Geomonas sp. RF6: one gene and its partner. The protein of the gene in region 2 interacts with the protein of the main gene of each other region in a pairwise test. Links are inferred from orthologs where the notes say so. Each region holds a gene or a part of one and is shown on either strand. Other genes may lie near its edges.

Region 1 (3,150 bases), 1.1 Mb from region 2 along the record:
TTTGAACTTTTCGCTGGAGAGGATGGACATCCTTTTCAGGGAGTGGAGGAAACGGTCCCTGTTCACGTGGACGGACTTGTCGTTTCCTTTCGGAATGACCTTCGTGTAGTCCGGGAACTCGCCGTCGATGAGGCGCATGACGACGACGGTGTTTCCTTTCTTGATGACGGCGCTGTTGTCCATGAACCCGAGCATGATCGCCGCCGATTCCTCGTCGACCATCTTTTTGAGCTCGAAGATCCCTTTCTTGGGGAAGATGACCCCTTTCGCGAGCTCAGCGGAGATGCTCCCTTCGATCCCCTTTTCAGCGACAGAGAGACGGTGGCCGTCGGTGGCGACCATCTTGAGTAGCGTGCCGGACTCGTCGACCGCCTTTACGAAGACGCCGTTCAGGTTGTACTTCGTCTCGTCGTAGCAGATGGCGTAGGAGGTCTTCTCGATCATCTGCTTGAGGATCGCGTTGTCGAGAAGGATAAAGCTCTCGTCCTTTACCTTCGGGAAGTAGGGGAACTCCTCGGAGGAGAGGCCGACGATGTTGAAGCGCGCCTTGCCGCAGACGATCTCCACCCAGTCGTTGTCCCGTGTGGTGAAGTGGATTTCCTGGTCGGGCATCTCCTTTACGATCTCGTAGAGCTTCTTGGCGGAGACGGTGATCTTCCCTTCGCGGATGACCTCGATCGGGTACGAGCTGCGCATGCCGACTTCCAGGTCCGTGGCGGTGATGTTCAGCGTGTCGCTCGTCGCCTCCAGAAGGGTGTTCGAAAGGATGGGCATGGTGGATCTCTTTTCCACGATACCCTGGATGCGCTGCAGGGCTTTCATAAAGACATCTTTGCTTATCTTGAATTCCATCTTTTCTCCCTTCTCCGTCCGCGCTTCTTTTTCTAAGGTTTTTATGTCTTTTCAGTAGTAGTAGATAGATGCCTGTTGAAATGTGGACAAGCTTCGTAAAGGTGCGGCGCGTCGTCTCTTTCCGGCGTGGGAAACCCTGATGATTGCCGGGCTACTTTTTCCGCTTCCTGCACAGGAGGCTTTTCCGGGTGTGAACAACAGGGGAGTTGTCCACACTTTTCCCCATTACGCCAACACCTTTTTCTTTATGTCTTCCACAGAGGCCCGGAACTCCGCGTCGCCGGCCATCTGCTTCTCGATCTTCTTCACGGAGTGGATGATCGTCGAGTGGTCCTTCCCTCCGAACTTCTCGCCGATCTCCGGATAGCTCGCCTTGGTGAGCTCGCGGCAGATGAAGATGGCGATCTGTCGCGGCACCACGAGCGTCTTCACCCTCTTGTCGCTTTTCAGCTCCGAGAGTTTGATCCTGAAGTGGTCGGCGACGATCTTCTGGATCATCTCCACCGTGATTTCCTTCGTCTTTTCGACGATGATGTCCTTCATGACCTCGCGGGCCATGTTCAGCGTCAGGGCGCTTCCGGTGAGGCTCGCGAAGGCCTCCAGGCGGATCAGCATCCCCTCGAGCTCCCGGATGTTGCTCGTCGCGCCGTTGGCGAGGAAGAAGGCGACATCGTCCGGGAGCTCGATCCCGTGCATGTCGGACTTCTTCTTGAGAATCGCCATCTTCGTCTCGATGTTCGGCGGCTGGATGTCCGCGATGAGCCCCCACTCGAAGCGGGAGCGCAGCCGCTCCTCGAGCCCCGGGATCTCCTTCGGGAACTTGTCGCTGGTGATGACAATCTGCTTGTGCGAGTCGTAGAGGGCGTTGAAGGTGTGGAAAAACTCCTCCTGCGTCGCCTCCTTTCCCGCCATGAACTGGATGTCGTCGATGAGCAGCAGGTCCATCTTCCTGAACTTGTTGCGGAATTCCTCCATCTTCTTGTAACGGAGGCAATTGATCATCTCGTTCATGAACTTTTCGGACGAGTAGTAGCAGATCTTCGCCTTGCTGTTCTTGGCGAGGATCTGGTTCCCGATGGCGTGCACCAGGTGGGTCTTGCCGAGTCCCACACCGCCGTAGATGAAGAGGGGGTTGTAGTTGCTGGCCGGCTTGTTCGCCACCGCCTGGGAGGCGGCATAGGCGAACTGGTTGCTGGCGCCGCACACGAAGGAGTCGAAGGTGTACTTTGGGTTCAGGTTCGGCATGAACTCCGGCGCCTTCTTCTCCTTTTCCTTCTCTTTTTCCTTTTCCGGTTCCTTCGGGGGAGGGGCGGCTTTTGAGGGCTTTGGCTCCTCTTTTGCCTCCTCCTTGTTCTCCGCGACCTGGAACTCGATGTGGAACTGCACGGCGGTGAGGGCGTAGAGCACCTCTTTTATCATGGTGAGGTACTTGTCGGTGACCCACTTCTGGATAAAGGTGCTGGGGACTTTGAGGATGAGGGTGTTGTCCGTGCTTGAATGGAAGGTGAGCGGCTCGATCCAGGTCGTGTACGTCTGCCCGGTGAGCACGTTTTTCAGATGTGTTTGGGCTTCGCGCCAAACGTTTTCCATCGAGTGAATCCTTTATGCTGATGCGCGGATTGCTGCGGCCGCGACACTTTTGCATTATTCAGTGAGGTGACAGGGGAGGGGGGTACCCTCCGCAAACACCGCATTCGTGGGGCGGCGCCTTTGCCGGCGCGGCTCCTGGGTGCCGGGTCGGACTTACAGGAGCCTCTTCTGGTAAAATTGAATGCGAAGTCTAGGAAGATGCATCGCTGCAATAGGTAAGGATCACGGGGCCCCCGACGGTGTATGATGCGCTCGCCCGGGAGTTGTCCCGACTGGACTACGGCTGAGTCTCCCCGGGTGGAAAAAAGGGATCACGGGAGAGCTCATTTTACACGGTTTTTGCACAGCTTTATCAACAGATGTTGATAATAAAAAGTGTCGGGGATACCAGCTACTTACGCGGTTATTAACAGGATAAAGCCATCCTAATTTTATCGCAGCGGGCAGACTAGCAGAGCTACCCCCAATTTGCAAGGCAAAAGTTGCCGCAGGAAAAAGACCTTGACAGCTAACGGTGTTTATGTTTAAGTTCGATGCTTGCCTTTAATTCCGCAATAAATTAGCGAAGGAGTACATAGAAGATGAAAAGAACGTACCAGCCGAGCAACGTCTCCAGGAAAAGAACCCACGGTTTTCTCGTGCGCATGTCCACCAAAAACGGCCGTCTCGTGATCAAGAGGAGAAGGGCTAAAGGTCGCAAGCGCCTCG
Region 2 (3,485 bases):
TTCGCCCACCCCTGCAGGTAGGGGGTGTAGGACTGCCAGGTGTATTTCCCGTCCACGAGGACCTCGCAGCCGTGATAGCCGAATGCGGCGTAGCGGACGGAGTGCTTCTCGCGCAGCGACGCGGTCGCCTCGATGAGGTAGCTGTAGGTGTCGGCGGTGACTTCGTCGAAGCTCACGCGGCACAGTTCCCCGAGGTCCGAACCCCAGAAGGCCTCGGAGGAGAGGAAGCGCTCGCCGGCGCCCTTGAAGAGCCTGTTCAGGATCGGCATGAAGACGCGGGTGCGCGGGATCCCACCCGCCATGGTGTGCACCACCAGCACGTTCGTCTTTTCAGGGATGAGCCCTTCGAGCTCCGCGATGACGGTCGAGAGGTTCTCCTTGAACCTCTGCGTGCCGCGGTTTCTTGCGTACTCGATCTCCTCTTTCGGCAGGTTCACCGAGCTCCAGTCGTCCGGCTTCACCCCTTTCAGCTTGTCCACGATGGAGACGCCGTCGCTGCACGGCTCCATGTCGAACCCAGCCTCCAGCGGAATGTTGATGATCTTGCCGCCGAGGTTCTCTTCGGCAAGGCGCAGCTCCTCGTCCGTCAGGGCGCGCAGCTTCCCGTCCGTATCGTGCCTCCCCACGGTGATCCCGATGATGGTCATCCCCTTGTCGCGGGCCTCGTCAACGATGCCGTTTGCATAGCCACGGCCGAACAGCTCCCCGCACAGGAAAAGGACGTCTCCCTTGCCGAAGCCGGCCGGTACCGGGAGCTCTCTCAGAGCATTGAATTGTGTCATTGGTTGATCCCTCTCTTTCACATTGAATTGAAGCTCAGTTACCGCATATCCCATCCTTCAGGAGGGCATAGCGAGGATCGGAGTGGCGCCGCCAGGCGCTGCATCCGGTTCCTTTGTCCAGGGACTCGTGTTTCGGCAGATCGGCCCTGCCTCACACGCGCCTTTATAACTAGTTCTTCCGGAGTATTCCGGCAGAGTCGCTAAAACGTCCCCTCCCCCCATGCGGGGGAGGGACAGGGTGGGGGGGAAGGTGCGACCAGTTCAGGAGATGGCAGCTTCACCCACCCCCTGGCCCCCTCCCGTCAAGGGAGGGGGGAAGAACTCCCCCGATGCTTCCTCAGAATGGTGGCGGGATCAGTAGTCCTCGCGCGCCAGGTTTTCGAATCGGGTCCACTCGCCACGGAAGGCGAGGTCGACGGTGCCGATCGGGCCGCTCCTGTGCTTGCCGATGATGACTTCCGCCTTCCCCTTCAGCTCCTCGTTTTCCTTGTCGTACACCTCGCCGCGGTACACGAACATGATGATGTCCGCGTCCTGCTCGATGGCGCCGGACTCCCTGAGGTCGCTCATCATCGGGCGCTTGTCGGAGCGCTGCTCCAGTCCGCGGTTCAGCTGGGAGAGTGCGATAACCGGGATCTCCAGCTCTTTGGCAAGCCCTTTCAGGGAGCGCGAGATTTCCGAGATCTCCTGCTGGCGCGATTCGGGGTTCGCTCCGCCGCGCATGAGCTGCAGGTAGTCGATGACGATGAGGCCGATGTCGTGCTCCGCCTTCAGTCGCCGAGCCTTGGAGCGGAGCTCCAGGATGGAAATGGATGCGGTGTCGTCGATGAAGATCTTCGAGTCGTGCAAGGATCCCGCCGCCTTCGCCAGCTTGGGCCAGTCGTTTTCCTGCAGGTTTCCGGTCTTGAGCCGGCTGAGATCGACGCGGGCCTGGGAACAGAGAAGCCTCTCCACGAGCTGCTCCTTGCTCATCTCCAGCGACCAGATCGCCGCCGGGTGGCGCTGCTGCGCCTCGACCGCCGCGTACTGTGCGACATTGAGGGCAAAGGTCGTCTTCCCCATGGCGGGGCGCCCGGCGATGATGACGAGGTCGCCGGCATGGAACCCCGCGGTCATCTTGTCGAGGTCGTGGTAGCCGGTCGGAACGCCGGTGACCGCCTCCTTCTTTTCGTAGAGGAGCTCGATGTTCCTCATGGCGTCTTTGAGGACGTCGCGCACCTGGAAGTACGCCGGGCGGATCTTGTTTTCCGAGATCTCGAAGATGACCTTCTGCGCGCCGTCGAGGAGCTCCTCCACGTCCACCTGGTCCTCGAACCCCTTGGTGACGATGTCGGTGGCGGCGGTGATGAGCTTCCTCGTGACGCACTTTTCCTTCACGATCTTGCAGTAGTACTGGATGTTCGACGCCATGGGGACGAAGTCGACCAGCGTCGCCAGGTATGCTCCCCCGCCGACCTCCTCCAGCTCACCCTTCTTCTTCAGGATCGTGGTGAGGGTAATGAGGTCGCACGGCTCCCCCCGCTCGTTCAGGTCGATCATGGCCCGCATGATCTTTCTGTGCGACTCGCGGTACAGGTCTTCGGGGGTGAGGATCTCCAGCGCGCGGTTGATCGCCTCGTTGTCGACGAGAATACCGCCGAGGATGGACATCTCCGCCTCGATGCTCTGGGGGGGCAATTTTCTCAGGTCAGACTGCTGCATGGACTACCTCTTTTAGACCTCCGCGGTCCGCCGTGGTCAAAGGCGGGATTCTACCGTTCAAAGCGGTGCAGGTCAATTCTTTTGCGACTTTAAAGCGTGCTGCATTCCCTGAGGAAGGCGAGGGACTTCAGGGGACGATCGAGGTGGGCGGCGACGGCGGGGTCGAGGAGCCGGTCCGCCTCGTGAAGCGCCGCATCGGGAAAGTGGATCGAGCCGAACGACCCCGCCCTCATGGCGCGTGCGAGGATCGTTGCGGTCTCAGGCGAGATCGGGGCATTCTCCAGCGGAGGCTGATAGCCGAGGATCTTCAGGAAGTTGACGGTAAAGAGGCGGCGGTCGGAAGGGGAGGGGGGGGCGCTGTCGAGGCGTTCCAGGTAGCTGGAGAGGAGCCGGAAGAGGCGCGGATTCGCCTCCCCCTCGGGGGTGAAGCGCTCCACCAGTTCGCAGGCGTAGGCCGCGCAGCCGATCTGGGAGAGGTCGACCCTGATGCCGGGGTGGATGGTGACCACGTCCGCGCTTTCGATGGAGGTGAGGCCGGAGTAGGGGATCTTTAGCTGCAGTCCGAGGTGGGCGAAGGGCTCCAGTGCGCCGCCGAAGCGGCGGCGGCTGCGTTTGGCGCCGCGGGCGATGCCGGAGAGGCGTCCTTCTTCGCGGGTGAAGAAGGAGACGATCCGGTCGGCCTCGCCGTAGTCGGTGATTCGCAGTACGATCGCTTCGCAGGCGGTTTTTCGCATGGGAGAAAGTAGCATCCGCGAAGCGGTGCAGTCAATGGGTAGAAAGGTGCGGCTGATTGATAGGGGCCTTACTCACCCCCTTTGCGTGGGCTCAACCGGTGCCTTTAGTAGGACAGGAGCCTAGGCGTCCCCTCCCTTTCAAGGGGAGGGACAGGGTGGGGATGGGGTAGGTTTGGCGACCACCGACCCCCATCCCCCTCCTGTCCTCCCCCTTGAAAGGGGAGGGACGCGCTGCCGACAGCTCAGCTTAATCTTGTCCCCGGAATTG

Evidence for each region.
Region 1: the proteins of dnaB (region 2) and dnaA interact in binary tests that used the Escherichia coli proteins (3 or more experiments, as listed by UniProt). The link is inferred for Geomonas sp. RF6 from one-to-one orthologs.

What each region holds. Positions count from the first base shown.
Region 1 is NZ_CP087999.1:1,933,066-1,936,215, reverse strand. The notes cover bases 261-3,150. They hold dnaA (chromosomal replication initiator protein DnaA), read right to left. Parts: upstream 2,443-3,150; coding sequence 1,078-2,442; downstream 261-1,077. Other genes in these bases: rpmH (50S ribosomal protein L34), read left to right, coding at 3,024-3,150; dnaN (DNA polymerase III subunit beta), read right to left, coding at 261-852. Outside these bases: more of dnaN, read right to left, coding at 1-260. UniProt on the Escherichia coli protein: Plays an essential in the initiation and regulation of chromosomal replication. Binds in an ATP-dependent fashion to the origin of replication (oriC) to initiate formation of the DNA replication initiation complex once per cell cycle.
Region 2 is NZ_CP087999.1:3,049,327-3,052,811, forward strand. Bases 311-3,283 are described here. They hold dnaB (replicative DNA helicase), read right to left. Parts: upstream 2,484-3,283; coding sequence 1,137-2,483; downstream 311-1,136. Other genes in these bases: LPW11_RS13155 (enoyl ACP reductase FabMG family protein), read right to left, coding at 311-782; recO (DNA repair protein RecO), read right to left, coding at 2,573-3,217. Outside these bases: more of LPW11_RS13155, read right to left, coding at 1-310. UniProt on the Escherichia coli protein: The main replicative DNA helicase, it participates in initiation and elongation during chromosome replication. Travels ahead of the DNA replisome, separating dsDNA into templates for DNA synthesis.